Regions from separate parts of the Klebsiella sp. Sb-30 genome, predicted to be linked through region 1. Evidence: predicted binding sites of a transcription regulator. Region 1 holds the regulator's gene; each other region holds the start of a gene.

What was found. The regulator Fur, encoded in region 1, represses iron uptake genes when iron is present. The targets are predictions, from matches to a motif close to ATAATAATGAGAACNACTATCAA.
Region 2: the regulator Fur is predicted to act here: its motif matches at 4,602-4,624, upstream of fhuE (ferric-rhodotorulic acid/ferric-coprogen receptor FhuE).
Region 3: the regulator Fur is predicted to act here: its motif matches at 4,991-5,013, upstream of AC236I_RS03195 (siderophore-interacting protein).

What each region holds. Positions count from the first base shown of each region.
Region 1 covers NZ_CM172749.1:3,731,438-3,739,704, reverse strand. The annotation lists gene chiP (chitoporin ChiP) at 87-1,490, shown strand; gene AC236I_RS17490 (ChiQ/YbfN family lipoprotein) at 1,538-1,870, shown strand; gene fur (ferric iron uptake transcriptional regulator) at 2,202-2,654, opposite strand; gene fldA (flavodoxin FldA) at 2,947-3,477, opposite strand; gene ybfE (LexA regulated protein) at 3,627-3,920, opposite strand; gene ybfF (esterase) at 4,054-4,827, opposite strand; gene seqA (replication initiation negative regulator SeqA) at 5,011-5,559, shown strand; gene pgm (phosphoglucomutase (alpha-D-glucose-1,6-bisphosphate-dependent)) at 5,592-7,232, shown strand; gene kdpE (two-component system response regulator KdpE) at 7,409-8,086, opposite strand; gene kdpD (two-component system sensor histidine kinase KdpD) at 8,213-8,267, opposite strand, start outside.
Region 2 covers NZ_CM172749.1:3,275,440-3,283,706, reverse strand. The annotation lists gene AC236I_RS15375 (metal-dependent hydrolase) at 1-399, shown strand, start outside; gene ptsG (PTS glucose transporter subunit IIBC) at 703-2,136, shown strand; gene fhuE (ferric-rhodotorulic acid/ferric-coprogen receptor FhuE) at 2,311-4,506, opposite strand; gene hinT (purine nucleoside phosphoramidase) at 4,866-5,222, shown strand; gene AC236I_RS15355 (YcfL family putative periplasmic lipoprotein) at 5,226-5,600, shown strand; gene lpoB (penicillin-binding protein activator LpoB) at 5,622-6,257, shown strand; gene thiK (thiamine kinase) at 6,238-7,056, shown strand; gene nagZ (beta-N-acetylhexosaminidase) at 7,077-8,099, shown strand; gene ycfP (alpha/beta hydrolase YcfP) at 8,126-8,267, shown strand, end outside.
Region 3 covers NZ_CM172749.1:661,896-670,162, reverse strand. The annotation lists gene dhaK (dihydroxyacetone kinase subunit DhaK) at 1-240, shown strand, start outside; gene dhaL (dihydroxyacetone kinase subunit DhaL) at 251-883, shown strand; gene dhaM (dihydroxyacetone kinase phosphoryl donor subunit DhaM) at 894-2,315, shown strand; gene AC236I_RS03200 (glycerone kinase) at 2,405-4,057, shown strand; gene AC236I_RS03195 (siderophore-interacting protein) at 4,169-4,942, opposite strand; gene AC236I_RS03190 (PadR family transcriptional regulator) at 5,180-5,773, shown strand; gene ygjG (putrescine aminotransferase) at 6,040-7,419, shown strand; gene AC236I_RS03180 (tRNA-binding protein) at 7,508-7,840, opposite strand; gene ebgR (transcriptional regulator EbgR) at 8,059-8,267, shown strand, end outside.

The DNA of each region.
Region 1 (8,267 bases):
CCGCTCCACCTTTTTAGCAGTCTTATTTATTTTTTCGCGGCTTGCCTTTGGCTCCGCGTTTTTAAAACGTCAAAGAGGATATGCACATGCGTACGTTTAGTGGCAAACGTAGTACGCTGGCGCTGGCTATTGCCGCCGTCACCGCGATGTCGGGCTGGATCGTTGTTCCGCAGGCCAGCGCAGCAGGTTTTATTGATGATTCCACCTTAACCGGCGGCATCTACTACTGGCAGCGTGAGCGCGACCGGAAAGATGTGACCGACGGCGATAAATACAAAACCAACCTTTCCCATTCGACCTGGAACGCCAATCTGGATTTCCAGTCCGGCTATGCCGCTGATATGTTTGGTATTGACGTGGCTGCCTTCACCGCAATTGAAATGGCGGAAAGCAGCGAAAGCGGTCACCCGAACGAAATTGCCTTCTCCTCAAAGAATAAAGCCTACGACGAAGATTACTCTGGCGATAAGAGCGGAATCAGCCTGTATAAAGCTGCGGCGAAATTTAAATATGGCCCGGTGTGGGCTCGCGGCGGTTATATCCAGCCAACCGGGCAAACGCTGCTGGCTCCGCACTGGAGCTTTATGCCGGGTACTTACCAGGGGGCTGAAGCCGGCGCCAACTTTGATTACGGTGATGCCGGCGCGCTGAGTTTCTCCTATATGTGGACGAACGAATACAAAGCGCCATGGCACATCGAGATGGATAATTTCTACCAGAACGACAAGAAAACCAAAGTCGATTATCTGCACTCCCTGGGCGCCAAATACGATTTTAAAAATGACCTCGTGCTGGAAGCGGCGTTTGGCCAGGCTGAAGGCTATATCGACCAGTATTTTGCCAAGGCCAGCTACAAATTTGATATCGCGGGTACGCCGTTAAACACCAGCTACCAGTTCTATGGTACGCGCGACAAAGTCAGTAACGGCGGCACGAACGATATCTACGACGGTACTGCCTGGCTGCAGGCGCTGACCTTTGGCTACAAGGTTGCTGATGTCCTCGACCTGCGTCTGGAAGGCACCTGGGTGAAAGCTGAAGGCCAGCAGGGCTACTTCCTGCAGCGTATGACCCCAACCTATGCCTCTTCCAACGGTCGTCTTGATGTATGGTGGGATAACCGTTCTGACTTCAACGCCAACGGTGAAAAAGCGGTGTTCTTCGGCGCGATGTATGACATGAAAAACTGGAATATGCCGGGCTGGGCGTTTGGCGCCTCTTACGTCTACGCATGGGATGCCAAACCGGGCAGAATGTCCACGCCGGACGCCTATTACAATCCGGACAAACGGCTGGAAGAGTCCGCGTATAGCCTCGATGCCATGTACACCGTACAGGACGGCCGGGCAAAAGGAACGCTGTTTAAACTGCACTTTACCCAATACGACAACCACTCCGACATCCCGAGCTGGAGCGGTGGCTATGGCAATATCTTCCAGGATGAGCGTGACGTGAAGTTCATGGTTATTGCTCCGTTCACTATTTTCTGATGCCGCGGCGGCAGGCGTAAACCTGCCGCAAACCTGAGAGGTCAATTATGAAGAAGCTATTGCTCATCGCGGTTATGGCATCGGGCCTGGTAGCCTGTACGCAGTCCCCCGCGCCAAAAGAAGATACGAAACTAAAAGATGCTTACAGCGCCTGTATCAATACGGCGGAAGGGAATCCGGATAAGGTTCAGGCCTGCCAGAGCGTTCTCGACGTGCTGAAAGAAGATAAACAGCATCAGGCGTTTGCCAACCAGGAAAGCGTGCGCGTTCTGGATTACCAACAGTGTATTCAGGCGACCCGTACCGGCAATGACCAGGCGGTGAAAGCGCGTTGCGATCGTATCTGGAAAGAGATTCGCAGCAACAACACCAGGCCCTGATCGCGGGCGCCAGATCCTGTCAGTAAAAACGCCTGATGTTAACCATCAGGCGTTTTTCATGGCGCGCAATCCTGTGGCGATGTTCAGGCACTGATTGCCGTGGCTGCCCGGGGCTACTCATTCCCCACCAATCTTGATACCGACCCACCATTAGGTGGAATGGTACCGAAAACCCAACAGGCTCTGGTACGAGAAGCGCTGGCAAACCGCTGGGATGAGGAACCGTTTACCCGTGCTCTCGACGAGCATACCGCGCGCAGAAAAGGGTAGGCGTTTGCACATAAAAAAGCCAACCGTCAGGTTGGCTTTTTGTGGTCCACGCGGTGGGAAATTACTTTTCCAGCGCGTCGTGTGCATGTTCATCTTCGCGGCAGTCGCCTTCCGCACAGTGACCGTAAAGGTACAGACTGTGGTTGGTCAGACGGATGCCGTGGCGGTGGGCGATTTCACGCTGACGCGCTTCGATAGACTCATCGCTGAATTCGATCACTTTGCCACAATCGAGGCAAATAAGATGATCGTGATGGTGCTGCTGGGTCAGTTCGAAAACAGATTTACCGCCTTCGAAGTTGTGGCGAGTCACAATGCCAGCATCATCAAACTGGTTCAGCACGCGATAAACAGTAGCGAGACCAATCTCTTCACCCATGTCGATCAGGCGCTTGTATAAATCTTCCGCACTGACGTGATGGTTATCCGGTTCCTGCAGGACTTCCAGGATTTTTAATCGTGGAAGTGTGACTTTCAGGCCAGCCTTCTTTAATGCGGTATTGTTGTCAGTCATGCGGAATCTGTCCTGTTGCTAAACGATCTACTTCCATCAGCGGAAGTAATACAGAGAATCACCCGATGCAATGCGTCTCATTATAGAACTGCCATCGTTAAATGAAAACTGCAAGTATCGGGCCTTGTATGCTGTCAAAAACGAGGTCCCAGCTACAAACTACGTCACCTGACCTCGTTAAATCAGAGGACATTGTACAGATATGTGATTAAAAGTTAAAAACTTGTAGCTATTAGTTTGATTGCTTCTATCTATTAATGCGGCGAAACTTAACGGTAACGCCGCACAATCATCAGGCGTTTTTGATTTCTTCGAGGTGCAGCTCTTCAGAGACCTGCTTAACCCACTGAGTCACGCGTTCGTTGGTCAGTTCCGGCTGGCGGTCTTCATCGATAGCCAGGCCGACGAAGTGATCGTCATCCGCCAGGCCTTTAGAGGCTTCAAAATGATAGCCCGCGGTCGGCCAGTGGCCAACGATGGTGGCGCCGCGCGGTTCAATGATGTCGCGGATGGTGCCCAGCGCGTCACAGAAGTATTCCGCGTAGTCTTCCTGATCGCCGCAGCCAAACAGCGCAACCAGTTTACCGTTAAAGTCGACCTCTTCCAGCGTCGGGAAAAAGTCATCCCAGTCGCACTGAGCTTCACCGTAGTACCAGGTCGGAATGCCGAGCAGCAGGATGTCGTAGGCTTCCAGATCTTCTTTGCTGCTCTTGGCAATGTCGTGAACATCAGCAACATCTTTACCAAGCTGCTTCTGAATCATTTTTGCAATATTCTCGGTGTTGCCCGTGTCGCTGCCAAAAAAGATGCCGATGATTGCCATGAGTAAAATAACCTCTTGAAACTTAATGATGTGGTAGTGGCGTAATGCCCGCAGATAACGGCAATCATAGCAGAACAGGGGAGGGCGCGGAAACAGCAATCACGCCCGACTGCACACTCTGCTACATGAAAGTGTTTTTTTGAGGATTTTCAGGCTTTATCCCGGCTGTGCAGGGTTGCCAGCTGGTTCATCAGCATCTCTTCGATCAAATCGCTGCGGTTCATATTGCGAGCTTCCGCCAGCTCGTTGAGCGCATCAACCGCTTCAGCGTTGAGTTTTAACTCCACACGCTTCAGGCCGCGAACTTTGTCGCGTTTGAGCTGATTGCGTTTATTTATGCGCAGTTGTTCATCGCGCGAAAGCGGATTGGTCTTTGGTCTACCCGGGCGACGCTCGGTTGCGAACAAATCTAATGTCGTACGGTCCGTTTGTTCTTTTGCCATGATTCAGAGTGACTTCGGGGAAACAAGTTGCCGGGCTATAGCCGACACAGATAGCGCGCCATAATACATCAGGCGAACCGCTGCGCCAACGACCGCGGGCATTCTGCAGCGCGGTCGGGCAGTTTTTAGCCAGTTAAGCCTGCAAAGCGGTCAGATAGCGACGAATGGCGCGCAGGACGGCTTCCGGTTTCTCCGCATGCACCCAGTGGCCGGCGCCGGCGATGACGTGCGCTCGCGCCTGTGGGAACTGGGCGAGCAGGGTATCGCGATACTCATCGGTGACGTACGGCGAGTTGCCTCCCGGGATGAACAGGGTCGGATGAGGCCAGGCAGGAACCGTTTGCCAGCCCACGATGTGCGGATATTGATCCCATAATACCGGTACGTTGAAGCGCCACTGGCCATCAACGAAGGATTTCAGCAGAAACTGAATCACGCCTTCTTCCTGCAGATGTTGGCGCATCACCGTGGCCGCCTGCTGACGGGACGCGGCGCCGGCGTCGGTGACGGCATTGATGGCGTTGAAAATTTCATCATGACGGCGCACGTGATAGTCCACCGGGGCAATATCAATGGCGACCAGGCCAGCGATGCGCTCCGGCGCCAGTGCGGTAAGCGCCATGACCGCTTTCCCCCCCATCGAATGACCAATAAAGGTGGCTTTCTCTATCTGCCGATCGTCAAGAGTATCGATCAGATCCTGCGCCATCGCCGCGTAGGTCATCTCCGGCGAACGGGGGGAAAGACCGTGGTTGCGCATATCAACCTGCAAAATATCGTAGTCGTTCACCAGGTCGCGGGCGAGGATGCCCAGGTTGTCGAGACTACCAAACAGACCGTGAACCAGGACAACAGGGGAATTATTGTGCGGATTTTGTGCAGATTGCGTGCGGCTATTTAATTTCATGGCAAAGTTCTTTTTTTCGCTTCGTCGGGTTAGGGTATTATGTTGGACATTCTGCCATCCGGCTGCAAGACCCAGAGCTATCTGAGTTTTACCGCCATCCTGGTTTGACGCTATCCGCGGTCAGGATTTGTCCTTATAATCCTGACAACTTGTATTCAGAATAAGATATCGCACTGGATTAAGATGAAAACAATTGAAGTTGATGATGATCTCTATCGCTATATTGCCAGCCACACCCAGCATATTGGCGAGAGTGCATCCGACATTTTACGGCGCATGCTGAAATTTTCCGCCGTTTCCCAGACTGCCGCACCGGTCGTAAAAGCTGCGCCGGCGCCGGCTGCGACGCCTGCCGTCGAAGCGAAGCCCGTGAATCCGGCAAAAGATAAAGTCCGCGCGATGCGCGAGCTGCTGTTATCTGATGAATACGCCGAACAAAAACGCGCGGTAAACCGCTTCATGCTGGTCCTGACCACGCTGTACTCCTTAGATAACAAAGCGTTTGCTGAGGCCACCGAGTCTCTGCACGGGCGCACCCGCGTGTACTTTGCCGAAGATTCGCGGATCCTGCTAAAAAGCGGTAACCAGACCAAACCGAAACAGGTTCCTGGTACTCCGTGGTGGGTTATCACCAATACCAATACCGGTCGTAAGTGCAGCATGATCGAACACATCATGCAGTCGATGCAGTTCCCAGCGGAATTAATTGAGAAGGTCTGCGGCACGATCTAGTTTTATTCACCTTGCATCAGAAGGATCAGGCAATGGCAATCGATAAGCGTGCGGGTCAGCCTGCACAACAGAGTGATTTGATTAACGTCGCTCAGCTGACCGCGCAGTACTACGTACTGAAGCCGGAAGCGGGCAACGCGGAGCATGCGGTGAAGTTTGGCACCTCTGGCCATCGTGGCAGTGCAGGGCGCCATAACTTCAATGAGCAGCATATTCTGGCGATCGCTCAGGCGATTGCGGAAGACCGCGCGAAGAACGGGATTACCGGTCCCTGCTACGTGGGTAAAGATACCCACGCGCTCTCCGAACCGGCCTTTATTTCCGTACTGGAAGTGCTGGCGGCCAACGGCGTTGATGTTATCGTGCAGGAAAACAACGGTTTCACCCCGACGCCGGCCATTTCCAATGCCATCCTGGTGCACAACAAAAAAGGTGGTCCGCTGGCGGACGGCATCGTGATTACGCCGTCTCATAACCCGCCGGAAGATGGCGGTATTAAGTACAACCCGCCGAACGGCGGCCCGGCTGATACCAACGTCACCAAAGTGGTAGAGAATCGCGCTAACGAACTGCTGGCCTCGGGTCTGCAGGGCGTCAAGCGCATCTCCCTCGATGCGGCACTGGCATCCGGTCATGTTAAAGAGCAGGATCTGGTGCAACCGTTTATCGAAGGGCTGGCGGATATCGTCGACATGGCGGCGATTCAGAAAGCCGGTCTGAAGCTCGGGGTCGATCCGTTGGGAGGTTCCGGTATCGAATACTGGAAACGTATTGCCGAGTACTACAAACTCGACCTGACTATCGTCAACGATCACGTCGATCAAACCTTCCGCTTTATGCACCTCGATAAAGACGGCGCCATTCGCATGGACTGCTCTTCTGAGTGTGCGATGGCAGGGCTGCTGGCGCTGCGCGATAAGTTCGATCTGGCTTTTGCTAACGATCCGGATTATGACCGTCACGGCATCGTCACGCCGGCGGGTCTGATGAACCCGAACCACTATCTGGCGGTGGCGATTAACTACCTGTTCCAGCATCGTCCGCAGTGGGGCCAGGATGTCGCCGTTGGTAAGACGCTGGTCTCCTCCGCGATGATCGATCGCGTGGTTAACGACCTGGGCCGCAAGCTGGTGGAAGTGCCGGTGGGCTTTAAATGGTTTGTTGACGGTCTGTTCGATGGCAGCTTCGGTTTTGGCGGCGAAGAGAGCGCGGGCGCATCGTTCCTGCGTTTTGACGGAACCCCGTGGTCGACCGACAAAGACGGTATCATCATGTGCCTGCTGGCGGCGGAAATCACCGCCGTCACCGGTAAAAACCCGCAGGAGCACTACGACGAACTGGCTGCCCGCTTCGGCGCGCCGAGCTATAACCGTCTGCAGGCTTCGGCTACATCCGCACAGAAAGCGGCGCTGTCTAAGCTGTCGCCGGAAATGGTCAGCGCCAGCCAGTTGGCCGGCGATCCGATCACCGCACGTCTGACCGCCGCGCCGGGCAACGGCGCATCGATTGGTGGCCTGAAAGTGATGACCGACAACGGCTGGTTCGCCGCGCGTCCGTCAGGTACGGAAGATGCTTACAAGATCTACTGCGAGAGCTTCCTGGGTGAAGAACATCGTAAGCAGATCGAGAAAGAAGCGGTGGAAATCGTCAGCGAAGTGCTGAAAAACGCCTGAGTCAGGTGAAACGAACAGGCATTCTCAGAGGAGCGTCGTCCCGGTAAGGCGCGGTTGTTCCTGTTGAGTGGCACAGAAGGGTTCCATGGTCATCATGGGACCCTTTTTTATTGCCCCCACTCATCGGTTCGCTGTTTTTAATCGGTGGTGCCCGCATGATGACGACAGGCGTCGCGCTATGGCATAAACCGATAGCCGATCCCCGTTTCGGTCAGTAAATGCTGCGGGCGCGCCGGGTCAACTTCCAGCTTTTGCCGCAGATGCCCCATATAAATGCGTAAATAATGGCTGTGTTCCACCGCATTTGGCCCCCACACCTGATTGAGCAGCTGGCGCTGGGTGAGGACCTTGCCGGGATTATTTAACAGCACCGCCAGCAGACGGAATTCAATCGGCGTCAGGTGGAGCTCTTCGTCACCGCGGACGATGCGGCGGGCGGGAATATCGACTTCAATATCGGCGAAGCGCACCAGCGGCTCGTCGGCTTGCGCGCCGGCATGTCGGCGCATCGCAACTCTCAATCTCGCCTGCAGTTCGCCAATGCCAAAGGGCTTACTAAGATAGTCATCGGCGCCGGCGTCAAGCGCGGCAATTTTATCGTGCTCCTCGGTGCGAGCCGACAGCACGATAATTGGCATCTGACTCCACTGGCGCACGTCGCGAATAAATTCATTACCGTCGCCGTCGGGTAGCCCAAGATCGAGGATGACTAAATCAGGTTTGCGGGTTGCAGCTTCAATAAGACCCCGCTGCAGGGTATCGGCTTCAAATACGCGCATACCGTCGGCTTCCAGCGCGGTGCGCAGAAAGCGACGGATTGCATGTTCATCTTCAATAATCAGTACGTTTATCACCCGTTCTTCCCGTTCAGACAGATAGGACCCTCTCCTTCAGAAACGCCTCCCGGGCTACTCGCGCGCAAGACCGGTAGCCCGGGCAGGCGCACAGCAGCGCCGCGCGGGCATCTGGCCGGGGCAGCGTTACGCCGCTCCGCTCCATTCATCCAGCCCCGGGGCCGTTTCCCTGGGGAGTGTA
Region 2 (8,267 bases), 460 kb from region 1:
CATACCCGCGACGCGCGCGCCGACACGCTGGCGATTTTACAGGAAGAAAAAGTGACGGATTGCGGTGGCGTACTACACTGTTTCACTGAGGACAGGGAGACGGCAGGTAAACTGCTGGATATGGGTTTCTATATCTCGTTTTCCGGGATCGTCACCTTCCGTAATGCCGAACAGCTGCGCGATGCCGCGCGCTATGTTCCGCTCGACCGCCTGCTGGTGGAAACCGACTCGCCGTACCTGGCGCCGGTCCCGCATCGCGGCAAAGAGAACCAGCCGGCAATGGTACGCGATGTTGCGGAATACATGGCGGTACTGAAGGGGGTTTCGCTTGAGCAACTGGCGCAACAGACCACGCAAAATTTCGCCAGCCTGTTCCACATTGACCCCGCCAGACTGTAACCTGCCGATCTTTCTATTATTTTAAGGCTCGTAATTAATAGGTAAAGCGAGTAAAGTTCACCGCCACAAAATGGGCGGTGAAGGGTTTTTTGCAACATCCAGACACGGCTTATGTAAGTTGGTGTAAATTTTTCAACGCTGACTGATTGAAACGTGATAGCCGTCAAACAATGATTCCGTCAATTATTTTACTCTGTGTAATAAATAAAGGGCGCTTAGATGTCCTGTCCACGGCACGGTTCTCCCCCCGTGCCAATGCGTGAAAACGTAAAAAGCACCAAATACTCAGGAGCACTCTCAATTATGTTTAAGAATGCATTTGCTAACCTGCAGAAGGTCGGTAAATCGCTGATGCTGCCGGTCTCCGTGCTGCCTATCGCAGGTATCCTGCTGGGCGTCGGTTCCGCAAACTTCAGCTGGCTGCCAGCCGTTGTTTCCCACGTTATGGCAGAAGCAGGCGGTTCAGTCTTTGCCAATATGCCATTGATCTTCGCTATCGGTGTGGCGCTTGGCTTCACCAATAACGACGGCGTATCTGCGCTGGCTTCCGTTGTTGCTTACGGCATCATGGTGAAAACCATGGCGGTCGTTGCGCCGCTGGTTCTGCATTTACCTGCTGAAGAAATTGCGGCCAAACACCTGGCTGATACCGGCGTACTCGGCGGTATTATCTCTGGTGCTATTGCAGCGTACATGTTCAACCGCTTCTACCGTATCAAGCTGCCTGAATATCTGGGCTTCTTTGCGGGCAAGCGTTTTGTTCCGATTATCTCCGGTCTCGCCGCTATTTTCACCGGCGTGATCCTGTCCTTCATCTGGCCACCGATCGGTACTGCTATCCAGACCTTCTCTCAGTGGGCGGCATACCAGAACCCGGTTGTGGCGTTCGGTATCTACGGCTTCATCGAACGCTGCCTGGTACCGTTTGGTCTGCACCACATCTGGAACGTTCCTTTCCAGATGCAGATTGGTGAATACACCAACGCGGCAGGTCAGGTCTTCCACGGCGATATCCCTCGTTATATGGCAGGCGACCCGACTGCGGGTAAACTGTCCGGTGGCTTCCTGTTCAAAATGTACGGCCTGCCGGCTGCTGCTATCGCGATTTGGCACTCCGCTAAGCCGGAAAACCGCGCGAAAGTGGGCGGTATCATGATCTCCGCAGCGTTGACCTCGTTCCTGACCGGTATCACCGAGCCGATCGAGTTCTCCTTCATGTTCGTTGCGCCGATTCTGTACGTTATCCACGCAATTCTTGCCGGTCTGGCCTTCCCGATCTGTATCCTGCTGGGTATGCGTGATGGTACGTCGTTCTCTCACGGTCTGATCGACTTCATCGTCCTGTCTGGTAACAGCAGCAAGCTGTGGCTGTTCCCGATCGTCGGTATCTGCTATGCCATCGTCTACTACGTTATCTTCCGCGTGCTGATTAAAGCACTGGACCTGAAAACTCCGGGTCGTGAAGATACCACTGAAGACAGCAAAGCCGGTGCGACCAGCGAAATGGCTCCGGCACTGATTGCAGCGTTCGGCGGTAAAGACAACATCACTAACCTTGATGCATGCATCACCCGTCTGCGCGTCAGCGTGGCCGACGTAGCGAAAGTTGATCAGGCTGGCCTGAAAAAACTGGGCGCTGCTGGTGTGGTTGTTGCAGGTTCAGGTGTTCAGGCAATCTTCGGGACCAAATCCGATAACCTGAAAACTGAAATGGATGAATACATCCGCAGCAACTAAGTCGTGATGTGGGGAGACTAAGGCAGCCAACTGGCTGCCTTTTTTATTGCTGCCTTGGGCCGCGGATGAACAGGTGAATAAGAGACGAGATGGATGATATCGGGGATGAAAAAGCCCCCGCCGTATTATTCACGAGCGGGGACTGACTGGTAGAGAACAGCTTAAATCGATAGATCAGAAGCTGTAGCTGGCATTAACTGAGAAGTTGCGTGGCGCACCATACACGCCGTAGCTACCCAGATAGTCGTAGTACTCTTTGTCGAACAGGTTGTTGACATTGCCCTGCACGGCAAAGTTTTTACTCACCTGGTAGCGGGTGAACAGATCGATAATCGTGTAACCGCTTTGGGTAATCGTGCTGACGTTGTTCGGGCCATTATCAAGCTCTTGCCAGGTTTTATTCTGCCAGCGCGCGCCGCCGCCGATGGTCAATGCCGGCAACACTGGCAACTGGTAACGGGTGAACAACTTCAGTGAGGTACGCGGCTGGCTTGGGTTAACCGCATTTCCGTCTTCATCTTCTGCAACGTAGCGACTGCCGCCAAAGGTTAATTGCCAGTTATCGGTCAGCGCACCGTTCAGCTCAAATTCAATCCCTTTGCTGACGGTGCCATCGACAGATTTATATGCCGTCTGGCCGCCAGAACCTGGAATTGTTGTCCCGGTATTCACGGCGACGTTGTCCTGTTCAATACGGAAGAGGGATACCGTTGCTGTCAGACGAGTGTCGAACCAGTCACCTTTCACGCCTGTTTCATAGCTCTTACCGGTCGTCGGATCGAGGAACACACTATTGATATCGCGCTGGCCGGTCGGCTGGAAGATAGAGGTATAGCTGGCGTAAACGGACCAGGTATCGTCGATGTCATAAATCAGGCCGGCATACGGGGTCACGTCGTCGAATTTTGCGTGACGGATTTCATCCGGCTGGCGCTCGAGGTTATATTTAGCGCTCCACTCTGTATAGCGGGCGCCAAGGATCAGGTGCAGCGGATCCGCAAGGGAGATGCGCGACGCGGCATACAGGGATTTCTGCCGGATCACGTCGCGCTGATAGAGCGCAAAATTGGACCATGCCGGGTCGGACAGCTTACCGTTATAGTCGTAAATACTGCCAACGTCCATCAGGCCATAGTTATCGTTAACCGGATAGGCGTTGTCATAGTTATTGCGCTGGCGGCTATAGCTGCCGCCGAACATGACTTCATGCTGGCGGCCCAGCAGGTTGTACCCGCCGCGTACGAATGCGTCCACTGAGTCCTGTTTACGTTGACCCTTGTTCCAGCCGCCCCAGGCGCCATACCATTTGGATGCGTCATACAGTCCCGTTGCTTTATCGGGATAACCGTCGATATACATTAACTTGCTGTCAAAGTTGGTTTCCGCGTGCATGGTATTGATTTTGGCTTCCCAGCCGTTATCAAAGCGCTGTGTGAGGTTGGCGAAGATTTTGGTTGAATCGACGTTAGAGTAGGTCCAGTCGGCCGCGGTGTTAAAGCCTCGACGGAAATGGGTCTTGCTGCCATCGCTGAACATTGACGGGAAACCGCCCCAGGTCGGGCTGTCTTCCTCACTCTCCTGATAGTCATAGCCCAACGAAAGAGTGGTGGAATCCGTGACGTCCGCATCCACGACGCCGTAGATGAATTTTTTACGATAGTGGTTACGTTCAACCCACGAATCCTTATCCTGGTAGCCGGTGATGACCCGTCCCCGGACGTTGCCCGACTCGGTTAACGGAGCCTGGAGATCCAATACATAACGTTGATTGTTCCAGCTGCCATAGGTGGCAGAAACCGAGCCTTTAAATTCTTTACTGTCGGCATGCTTACGTACCATGTTGACATAGGCTGAAGGGTTGCCCGTACCGCTCATTAACCCCGCCGCGCCGCGTACTACTTCGATTTTGTCATAAATTGCCGTATCGCCAGCGGTATCGCCGAAGTTCCATCGGTTATCGAGGAACGTTGGCATATCTTCATACGCAAAGTTGCTGACGAAGAAGCCGCGGGAATAAAAGTTAGTACGATGGGTGTCAACGCGGGATGCGCTCACGCCGGTCGTATTATCCAGAACCTGTTCGATAGTGTTGAGTTCCTGGTCCTGCATGCGCTGCTGGCTGATGACACTGACGGATTGTGGGATATCCCGTTGTACTAATAGCAGTTTAGTGCCAGTGGTGGTGGTTTTAACGCTGTAATCCTGCTGCTGGGCATCAGGCCTGATTTCCGTTGTACCTTCTACAATGATGGTATCGTCGGTATCGGCGGCGGCAATGCTGAGGCCGGGATGAAGCGCCAGCGCAATACCAACGGCCAGCAGGGACGGCGCGATACGCCGATCCCGGGAATTAATCGTGAGAAGCATCATAAACCCTTAATCAAATAGTTATTGTTATGTGCCGGGACTCTACGGCCACGGTCATATCGTGTCTGGAAGCGCACCGCATCCAATAGTGAATACAAATGAGAAATATACGCATTAGTATTTAATGTGTAAACAGAAGTAAGAAGTGTTATCAGAAACGGCAATTAGCGCTTCGGTTAAACGCATTCACCGGAGATATGATTAATCCATCAGCAGCTAACAGCGCCGCGGGATAAGAAAAAGCGCATTCAGGTTGAAAGAGGAGGAGTAACTCGCTCATACTCTTAGGCGAATCCTGTGCATCCGCGTTTATCTGCAGAGGCAGGCCAGAGCACGGTATAAAAATTAATAAGGAATCAGTCATGGCAGAAGAAACGATTTTTAGCAAAATCATTCGCCGGGAGATCCCGTCGGATATGGTTTATCAGGATGAACTGGTGACCGCTTTTCGCGATATTTCCCCGCAGGCGCCGACCCACATTCTGATTGTCCCCAATATCCTGATTCCTACCGTCAACGATGTGACCGCTGAACATGAACTGACGCTGGGGCGCATGATGACCGTGGCGGCAAAAATTGCGCGTGATGAGGGTCTTGCTGACGATGGCTATCGTCTGATTGTCAATTGCAACCGCCACGGCGGCCAGGAAGTCTACCATATCCACATGCACCTGCTGGGCGGTCGCCCGCTAGGTCAGATGCTGGCTCACAAAGGTTAATCGATGCGCGCAGCTCATTTCGGCCCGCTTCTGGCGGCTGTGCTCCTGGTCGGGTGCGGTTCCCATGCGGAAATCCCCGTGGGTGAACAGCAGACTCTGGTGATGGAATCCAACGTGCTGGCGGCGGGCATCAGCGCCGATGCGCCAGAGGTCACGGCCTCAGAGATTCAGGCAACCGCCACTTCCAGACTGTTTAATGAACGACAGGAACCGATCACCGTGCATTACCGCTTCTTCTGGTATGACGCCAGAGGACTGGAAATGCATCCGCTGGAGCCGGCCCGGAGTATCACGGTGCCTGCGCACTCTTCTGTCACCTTGTACGGTAGCGCGAATATTTTGGGGGCGCATAAGGCCCGCCTGTATCTTTATCTGTAAGGGGTAATTGTAATGATTAAAATGTGTCGCTACGCGTTAATCACGGCACTGGCGATATTCCTTGCTGGGTGCGTGGGGCAACGCCAGGAGCCCGCTCCCGTTGAGGAGGCGCAGCCGAAGCCAACGCAGCCCGCCCAGCCGCAGCCGACGGTACCAACCGTACCTACGGTTCCGACTATTCCGGGGCAGCCAGGGCCGATTGAACACGAGCAGCAGCCGGCACAGCCAGCGCCGCGCGTGCGTCATTATGACTGGAATGCGGCGGTACAACCGATGGTGGGGCAAATGCTGCAGGCAGGCGGCGTCAATGCGGGAAGTATTCTGCTGGTCGACAGCGTGAATAACCGCACCAACGGCACGCTAAACGCCGGAGAGGCGACGACGGCGTTGCGCAATGCCCTGAGCGGCAATGGCAAATTTACGCTGGTGTCTGCCCAGCAGCTGGGCGTGGCAAAACAGCAGCTGGGTTTATCCCCTCAGGATAGTCTCGGCAGCCGCAGCAAAGCGATGGGGATTGCCCGTACCGTGGGAGCTCAGTACGTGCTGTACTCAAATGCGACCGGCAACGTCAATTCACCTGAGCTGAAAATGCAGCTGATGCTGGTTCAGACCGGCGAGATTATTTGGTCAGGTAAAGGTGCCGTTCAGCAACAGTAAACTGACGCGCGATGAGGTGTTGTCGCGCTTTTTTCCCCGCTATTCACCTGTCGCCGGCCTGGGCCAGAATGGCCTGAGCGGCGGCAGCTGTATTATCAGCGACGGCGTCCGGCGGCTGGTCCTGCGCCAGCCGCACGACCCCGACGCTCCCGCCCGTGAATTCCTCCGCCAGTACCGCACCCTGTCTCGCCTGCCGAAGACCGTCGTCCCCGCGCCGCTTTTCTATTCGCCGGGATGGCTGGCGGTGGAATATTGCGACGGCGAGATGAAAAGCACGCTTCCGGAGTGCCCGCGGCTGGCAGGGTTATTGTATCATCTGCACCGGCAGCCGCGTCTGGGCTGGCGTGTGGCGCTGGCACCGCTGCTTGAACGCTACTGGCTGGCCTGCGATCCTGCGCGGCGCACGCCGCTGTGGTTGCGTTGGCATAAACGTTTGTTGCAGCGCGGCGAGCCTCGCCCTCTGCGGCTGGCGCCGCTACATATGGATGTGCACGCCGGCAATATTGTCCATACGAAAGCGGGGCCGCGGTTGATCGACTGGGAATATGCGGGCGATGGCGACATTGCGCTGGAGCTGGCCGCGGTGTGGATTGCGCCGACGGCGCATCGCCAGCTGGTCACCGCATATTCCCGGCTGGCACATATTGATGAGCGGCTGCTGTGGCGACAGGTACAACGCTGGCGTCCCTGGGTCATATTGCTGATGGCGGGCTGGTATGAACGCCGCTGGCAGCAGACCGGCGACCGGCAATTTATCACGCTGGCAGATGAAACATGGTGTCAGTTAGGCAAAGAATGAAAAGGATAAGAGAGGTCAGTGTGGGTCCGGTAATGTTGGATGTCGAAGGGTTTGAACTGGATGCGGAAGAGCGTGAGATTCTCGCTCATCCGCTGGTGGGCGGGCTGATTTTATTCACCCGCAACTATCACGATCCGGCCCAACTGCGGGAGCTGGTGCGCCAGATCCGCGAGGCTTCGCGCAATCATCTGGTGGTGGCCGTCGATCAGGAAGGCGGTCGCGTTCAGCGCTTTCGCGAGGGGTTTACCCGACTGCCGGCCGCGCAATCTTTTGCGGCGCTACTGGGGATGGAAGAGGGCGGCGCGCTGGCGGCTCAGGCCGGTTGGCTGATGGCCAGCGAGATGATCGCGATGGATATCGATATCAGCTTTGCGCCGGTTCTCGATGTCGGCCACATCAGTGCCGCGATCGGTGAACGCGCTTATCATGACGATCCGGATAAAGCGCTGGCTATCGCCCGCCGCTTTATCGACGGAATGCACGAGGCGGGAATGAAAACCACCGGGAAACACTTCCCGGGACACGGCGCAGTGACCGCGGATTCGCATAAAGAGACGCCGCGAGATCCGCGTGCTGAAGCCGAGATTCGGGCCCGGGATATGGCGGTTTTCCGCACCCTGGTGGCGGAAAATCGTCTCGACGCCATTATGCCTGCCCACGTTATCTACAGCGATGTGGATCCGCGCCCGGCCAGCGGTTCAGCGCACTGGCTCAAGACGGTGCTGCGCGGTGAACTGGGTTTCGATGGGGTGATCTTCTCTGACGATCTGTCGATGGAAGGGGCGGCGATCATGGGCAGCTATGCCGAACGCGGGCAGGCATCGCTGGATGCAGGTTGCGATATGATCCTGGTCTGCAATAATCGTAAGGGGGCGGTCAGCGTGCTGGATAACCTGTCGCCGATCAAAGCAGAGCGTGTTACGAAATTGTATCATAAAGGTTCATTTACCCGTCAGGAGTTAAGGGATTCTGCCCGTTGGAAGACGGTTAATGCGCAGCTGGAGCAGCTCCACGCGCGTTGGCAAGAGGCGAAGTCTGCGTAATTGACCTGAAGTCTGGTGAGGATGCGATGATTATCTATTTACACGGTTTTGACTCAAACAGTCCCGGAAACCATGAGAAGGTGCTGCAGCTGCAGTTTATCGATCCCGATGTGCGTCTGATAAGCTACAGCACGCGGCACCCAAAACATGATATGCAGCACTTGTTAA
Region 3 (8,267 bases), 2.3 Mb from region 1:
GTCATCGCGCTGGTCAATAACCTTGGCGCCACCCCGCTGTCGGAGCTGTACGGCGTATACAACCGACTGGCCACCCGCTGCGAGGAGAACGGCATCACGATCGAACGCAACCTCATCGGCAGCTACTGTACCTCGCTGGATATGGTGGGCTTCTCCCTCACTCTGCTGAAAGTCGATGACGACACGCTGGCATTATGGGACGCCCCCGTTCATACCCCGGCACTGAACTGGGGCCATTAAGGAGCACGACATGTCACTGAACAGAACGCAAATCGTTAACTGGCTCTATCGCTGCGGCGACATTTTTACCAAAGAGAAAGATTTTCTGACCGGCCTGGATAAAGAGATTGGCGATGCCGACCACGGTCTGAACATGTATCGCGGCTTCAGCAAGGTGGTGGAAAAACTGCCGTCCATTGCCGATAAAGACATCGGTTTTATTCTTAAGAACACCGGAATGACGCTGCTCTCCAACGTCGGCGGCGCCAGCGGCCCGCTGTTCGGCACCTTCTTTATTCGCGCCGCCCAGGTGACGCAGGCCCACCAGAGTCTGACCCTCGACGAGCTGTATCAGATGATGCGCGAAGGGGCCGACGGCGTGGTCAACCGGGGGAAAGCGGAACCCGGTGATAAAACCATGTGCGACGTCTGGCTGCCGGTCGTCGAGTCACTGCGCCAGTCCAGCGAACAGCACCTGTCGGTTCAGCATGCGCTGGATGCCGCCGCGATACAGGCAGAGGAAGCCGCCCGTTCTACCATCACCATGCAGGCCCGCAAAGGCCGCGCCAGCTACCTCGGCGAACGCAGCATCGGGCATCAGGATCCGGGCGCAACCTCGGTGATGTTCATGATTCAGGCGCTGGCTGCTTCAGCCAAAGAGTAAGGATAACGCGATGGTAAACCTGGTGATTGTTTCTCATAGCGCCCGACTGGGCGAAGGTGTCGGAGAACTGGCCCGGCAGATGTTAACTGGCGACGGCTGCAAGCTGGCGATCGCCGCCGGCATTGACGATCCTGAAAACCCGATCGGCACCGATCCGATTAAGGTGATGGAGGCCATTGAATCCGTTGCCGATACCGACCACGTGCTGGTGATGATGGATATCGGCAGCGCCCTGCTCAGCGCGGAAACCGCGCTGGATCTCCTCGATCCGGCGATCGCGGCGAAGGTTCGCCTGTGCGCCGCGCCGCTGGTCGAAGGCACGCTGGCGGCAACGGTCAGCGCCGCCACCGGATCGGGTATCGATAAAGTGATCGCCGACGCCATGAACGCCCTGGAAGCTAAGCGCGTACAGCTGGGGTTACCATCGCTCGCACAGAACGGCCCCGAGGCCACGCCAATGGCCGACGATCTCAGCGGCGAGTCCGTCTCGGTGGTCATTAAAAACCATAACGGCTTACACGTTCGTCCGGCATCGCGGCTGGTAGCCGCGTTATCCGGATTCAATGCCGATCTGGTGCTGGAGAAAGGCGGCAAATGCGTCTCACCGGACAGCATTAACCAGATTGCCCTGTTGCAGGTACGCTGCAACGATACATTAAGGCTGCTGGCCCGCGGGCCAGATGCCGAAGCGGCGCTGGCGGCATTTCAGGCGCTGGCAGCGGAGAACTTTGGCGAGCAGCCGGACGCCGCGCCAGCGGTTTTTGCCCCCGTCGCCGCGCGTGTTCAGGGCAAAGCGCTCCACTATCCGCTGCCTGCCCTCCGGCCAGTCCGGCAAACCGGCGCCGACATCGCCAACGAACAGCGGCGCCTGCAACAGGCGATCGGCCAGACGCTGGACGATCTCAATGCGCTGACCTCCCTGGCGGAAGAGCGCTATTCTGCCGATATCGCGGCCATTTTCTCCGGCCATCACACGCTGCTCGACGACCCGGATCTCTATGAAGCCGCCTGCGATATCCTGCGCCAGGAACAATGCAATGCGGAGTGGGCGTGGTATCAGGTGCTGGCCGACCTCAGCCAGCAGTACCGCCAGCTGAACGATGCCTATCTGCAGGCGCGCTATATTGATATCGACGATCTGCTCCACCGGACTTTGCGTCATCTGCAAGGCCGCAGCGAAATGCCGCTGGCGGTGCATGAGCCGACGATTATCATCGCCGACGATCTCTTTCCTTCCACCGTCTTGCAGCTGGATCCTCATCTGGTCAAGGGGATTTGTCTGCGGGAAGGGAGCGAGGCATCCCACGGCGCGATCATCGCCCGTCAGGCCGGGATCGTCTGCCTGTGTCGGCAGGGAGAGGCCCTGAAGCAGATAGGCGATGGTGAATCCCTTACGCTGGATGTCGCCGGAAAACGCGTTCTCCGCACATAGCTGTCCATTCGTCACTCTCTGTACTCCATTCTTCACGCCGGAGGCTCCGCCTCCGGGGATTGTGTTTCGCTCAACCACCAGGAACCGTTATGTCTCAATTCTTTTTTAATCAGCGCACCCGCCTCGTCGACGATGTTATTGAAGGAACGATCGTTGCCAGCCCGTGGAACAACCTGGCGCGTCTGGAGAGCGATCCGGCGATTCGCGTGGTCGTTCGTCGCGATCTCAACAAAAGCAACGTCGCCATCATCTCCGGCGGCGGCTCCGGCCATGAGCCGGCCCACGTTGGGTTTATCGGTAAAGGGATGCTCACCGCCGCGGTGTGCGGCGATATTTTTGCCTCCCCGAGCGTTGATGCGGTGCTGACCGCCATTCAGGCGGTGACCGGCGAAGCGGGCTGTCTGCTGATCGTCAAAAACTATACCGGCGATCGCCTTAACTTTGGCCTCGCCGCCGAGAAAGCCCGTCGCCTGGGTTACAACGTCGAAATGCTGATTGTCGGCGACGATATTTCGCTACCGGATAACAAGCATCCGCGCGGGATTGCCGGCACCATCCTGGTGCATAAAGTGGCCGGTTATTTTGCCGAACGTGGCTACAATCTTGCTACCGTGCTGCGCGAGGCCCGATATGCGGCAGACAAGACCCGCACGCTGGGCCTCGCGCTCTCCAGTTGCCATCTGCCGCAGGAGGCTGAAACGGCACCGCGCCACCATCCCGATCGGGCAGAGCTGGGCATGGGCATCCATGGCGAACCCGGCGCCTCGGTCATCGCCACCCAGAACAGCGCGCAGATTGTCCGCCTGATGGTGGAGAAACTGACCGCCGCCCTGCCACAAACCGGCCGTCTGGCGGTGATGCTGAACAACCTCGGCGGCGTGTCGGTTGCGGAAATGGCGATTCTGACGCGTGAGCTGGCCGACACGTCGCTCCATCAGCGGATCGACTGGCTGATTGGCCCGGCGTCGCTGGTGACGGCGCTGGATATGAAAGGTTTCTCGATAACCGCCATCGTACTGGAGGAGAGCATTGAAAAAGCGCTGCTTTCCGCTGTGGAAACGGCCAGCTGGCAGGCGCCGGTGCAGCCACGAACCATTGAGGTGATGCCCTCTTCGCTGCGCAGCACCCGCGTGGCGTTCCAGCCTTCGGACAATCACGTCGTGGCGGGCTATGTCAAGCGGATAACCGGTACCTTGTCTGACCTGGAGGCGCACCTGAATGCGCTGGATGCCAAAGTCGGCGATGGCGATACCGGCTCCACCTTTGCCGCTGGCGCGCGCGATATTGCCGACCTGCTGCAACGCCAGCAGTTGCCGTTGGGCGATCTCGCGACCCTGTTGGCCCTGATCGGCGAACGTCTGACCGTGGTGATGGGCGGTTCCAGCGGCGTGCTGATGTCGATCTTCTTTACCGCCGCCGGGCAGAAGCTGGAGCAAGGCGCCGGCGTCGCGGAAGCGTTAAACGCCGGTCTGGCGCAAATGAAGTTTTACGGCGGTGCGGATGAGGGCGATCGCACGATGATCGATGCGCTGCAGCCGGCGCTGGCGTCGCTGCTTGTCGCACCGACGGATTTACAGGCGGCGTTTGCCGCTGCGGAAGCGGGCGCCGAGCGCACCTGCCACGCCAGTAAAGCCAACGCCGGGCGCGCATCGTACCTTAACAGCGACAGCCTGCTGGGCAATATGGATCCGGGCGCCCACGCGGTCGCGCAGGTCTTCAAAACGCTGGCGGAACAACGCTAAGGCGGCGTCCTCCGCAGCGGAATATCCCGGCGACGCGACGCTGAGCCGGACGACAGAACAGAATAGCCGCTATCCCGGGCAACGCGCTGACGCCGTAGCCCGGGCATCAGGCTATTTACTGTGCCAGTAGGCCTGGGAACGCACCAGCTGCGGGTCAATTTCATCATTTTCAAACCGACCGAGCAGTGATTTCACCACCGCGCCTTCACCGGTCACCCAGATAAAATAATCTTCCGCAGGCACGCTCACCTGCGCCAGACGTTCAGCCACCACGGACGAATGATGGCCGACGATCCACTCAATATTAAAGCCCTGCAGATCCGCCAGATAATCTTGATACGATGCCTCGCCGATCGTCACCAGCGCCGTAACCTGCGGGCGCACGGGCAGGCGGCTAAGGCCCAGCAGACGGCGGCGCAGCGCAGGCATACCGGATTCATCGCAGACATACAGCTGCCAGGCATAATCCTCTGGCACCACCAGCGAACCGCGTGGCCCACCAATCACCAGCTTATCGCCGACGTTTGCCGCCAGCGCCCAGCTGCTGGCAATACCGCCGTCATGGATGAAGAAGTCATAGGCCAGTTCATGACGTTCGGCATCATACAGCGGCGTGTAGTCGCGAGTTGCCGGACGGACGCCTTCCCCCCAGTTAATGCCCTCTTCCGTCACCTGCGGCGGTGTAAACGCAGTACCGGCTTGCGGGAAAAAGAGTTTGGTATGGTCGTCAAAACCCTGGGAGACAAAACCTTCCAGCGCCTCTCCGCCCAGCACAATGCGCTGGAAGGCGGCGCCGACGCGCTCAACGCGCAGCACGGTTAACTCGCGAAAACGCAGCTCATTGCGAACGCGTTTCGGGTACTGAGGTTCTTTCGTTTTTATCATCGTCATTCGCCTTCGTGAGATTTATAGATATATCTAAACTTTACCCAAATGATAATGATTGCCATTAAAAAAGAATGCAAGTTTTTTTTGATATAGACGTAGCAAAAAGCAATAAAGTACAACGAACAAAATAAAATCATTTTAAATCAAATGCTTATTAAAATATTCAGATTCATGCTTGCTAAGTATTAATTTTTAGATATAGATTAGATATATCAAAACATACAGGAGCAAACTATGCGACATCATCATGAAGAAGGTCGAGGGCCACGTGGCCACCACGGTGAACACAGCGAACGCGGGGAGCATGGCCGCCGGGGCGGCGAACATGGCGAACACGGTCGCCGGGGTGGTGGCGGCGGCGGACGCCGTCAGCGTTTCTTCGGCCATGGCGAACTGCGTCTGGTGATCCTCGACATCCTCACCCGCAACGCCAGCCACGGCTACGAATTGATTAAAGAGATAGAAAACCTGACCCAGGGCAACTACAGCCCGAGTCCGGGTGTGATCTATCCAACTCTTGATCTCCTTCAGGATCAGGGTCTTATCAGCGTCGAAGAGGAAAATGGCCGCAAAAAAATCGCCATAACCGCAGAGGGCAGCCTCCTGCATGCCGAGAATCAGGAACAGCTCGGCCATATCCAGGAACGTTTGCAGGCCCGTATGGTCGGCTGTGAACTGCGCAAAAACCCGCAAATGAAGCGGGCGCTGGAGAACTTTAAAGCCGTACTGGATTTAAAGGTAAATCAACAGGCCATCAGCGAGACTCAGCTGAAACAGATTGTCGCCGTCATTGACCGCGCGGCAATGGAGATTTCCCAGCTCGATTAACCCCTCCGGGGGGATGCCAGTCCCCCCTCCTGCCCCCATATTGGGCAATCTGCACCACCAGGCAGCACGCACGGGGCTCCCTCCCGGCGGGTAACGTCCCCCGTTCAGGAGTAAAACATGCCAAAAATATCGCCGTGAGATTAAATTTCGCGCAAATGCGCTTTCGCGCTGCGTTTATCCCGATTTTCAGCTCCCGTGCCGAAGTGGCGTAATCCCTGCAATACTTAATTCAGTATCATGTGATACGCCCGTCCCAGGAGCTCACTTTGAACAGGTTACCTTCCAGCGCATCGGCTCTGGCCTGCAGCGCACACGCACTGAATCTCATTGAGAAGCGAACGCTTGATCATGAGGAGATGAAAGCACTTAACCAGGAGGTCAGGGAATATTTTAAAGAGCATGTGAATCCCGGTTTTTTAGAGTACCGAAAATCGGTTACTGCTGGCGGGGATTACGGAGCCGTAGAGTGGCAAGCGGGAGGGTTAAATACGCTTGTCGACACTCAGGGACAAGAGTTTGTCGATTGCCTGGGTGGCTTTGGAATTTTTAATGTAGGGCACCGTAATCCAGTTGTCATTTCCGCCGTCGAGCATCAGCTCGCGAAACAACCTCTTCATAGCCAGGAACTGCTTGACCCGCTGCGGGCCATGCTGGCAAAAACGCTGGCGGCGTTAACCCCCGGCAAGCTGAAATACAGCTTCTTCTGTAACAGCGGCACAGAGTCGGTCGAAGCGGCGCTGAAACTCGCTAAAGCCTACCAGTCGCCGCGCGGTAAATTTACGTTTGTGGCCACCAGCGGCGCTTTTCATGGTAAGTCGCTGGGCGCGCTATCGGCCACCGCGAAATCGACATTCCGTAAGCCTTTTATGCCGCTACTTCCAGGGTTCCGTCACGTGCCGTTTGGCGATATCAACGCGATGCGTACGCTGCTGAGCGAGTGTAAAAAAACCGGTGATGATGTCGCGGCGGTGATCCTTGAGCCGATACAGGGCGAAGGGGGCGTGATTCTGCCGCCGCAGGGCTACCTGCCCGCGGTGCGTAAGCTGTGCGATGAATTTGGCGCGCTGCTGATCCTCGACGAAGTGCAAACCGGCATGGGGCGTACCGGCAAAATGTTTGCCTGCGAGCACGAAAACGTTCAGCCGGACATTCTGTGTCTTGCCAAAGCGCTCGGCGGCGGCGTTATGCCCATTGGGGCGACGATTGCCACCGAAGAGGTGTTCTCGGTGCTGTTCGACAACCCGTTCCTGCACACCACCACCTTCGGCGGTAATCCGCTGGCCTGTGCCGCAGCGCTGGCCACGATCAACGTCCTGCTGACGCAGAATCTGCCGGCCCAGGCGGAACAGAAAGGTGAGCTGCTGTTAAACGGCTTCCATCAACTGTCCCGTGAGTATCCGGATCTGGTAAATGAAGTTCGCGGTAAAGGGATGCTGATGGCGATTGAGTTCGTGGATAACGAGATCGGCTATAACTTCGCCAGCGAGATGTTCCGCCAGCGGGTACTGGTAGCTGGCACGTTAAATAACGCCAAAACCATTCGTATAGAGCCGCCGCTGACGCTGACGATTGAGCAGTGCGAACTGGTGCTCAGCGCGGCGCGTCAGGCGCTGGCTGCACTGCGGGTTGCCGTAGAAGAGGCCTGATGCTCTCTACTCTTCGCTGTCCTCTCCCCATCGGGGAGAGGCGCTTTTCCTGCGGTATCGCCGATATCCTAACGCAGAGAAACGAAGCTTAAACCACCCGTACGCCAGGTGGCATCAGACGCTCCGGCGTCAGCAGCACGCTTTCGCTGCCATCCTCAGTCTCTGCGCACAGCAGCATGCACTCCGACGTTTCACCCCGCATTTTGGCCTTCGCCAGATTGCACAGCACCACCACCGTTTTTCCCAACAGCTCCTGTTCGCTGTAGTAAGGCACCAGGCTTGTCACCGTTTGCAAGATACGCTCACCAATATCAATCTTCGCGATATACAGCTTATCGGCATTCTCATGCCGTTTAACCTCAACAATCTTCCCGGTACGCATTTCCAGTCTGGCAAAATCATCGTAAGCAACAGTATCCATCGTTTACCTCCAGTAAAATTTTAGTAAAATATAGCAAGTTTAATTATTTGTTCAGCATCCCGCTGACAGGAATGTTACTTCCGTCACTCTTTATGGCGGAAAAAAGACCCCGTTCGCTGCGAATAAAACCAGCAATATTTACTGAAAACAGATGCAGGAACCCAAGCTTGCTTTACAATGGGCGGGCGCAGATGGGGCAACGTCAGATAAGGAATAAGATGGCAACACTCAAAGATATCGCAACCGAAGCGGGTGTCTCACTGGCGACGGTTTCACGGGTATTAAACGACGATCCGACCCTGAACGTGAAAGAAGAGACCAAGCACCGTATCCTGGAGATTGCGGAGAAGCTGGAATATAAAAGCAGCAGTTCGCGTAAGGCGCAGGTTCATGCCGTGGGCCATCACCATATTCTGGCGCTCTACAG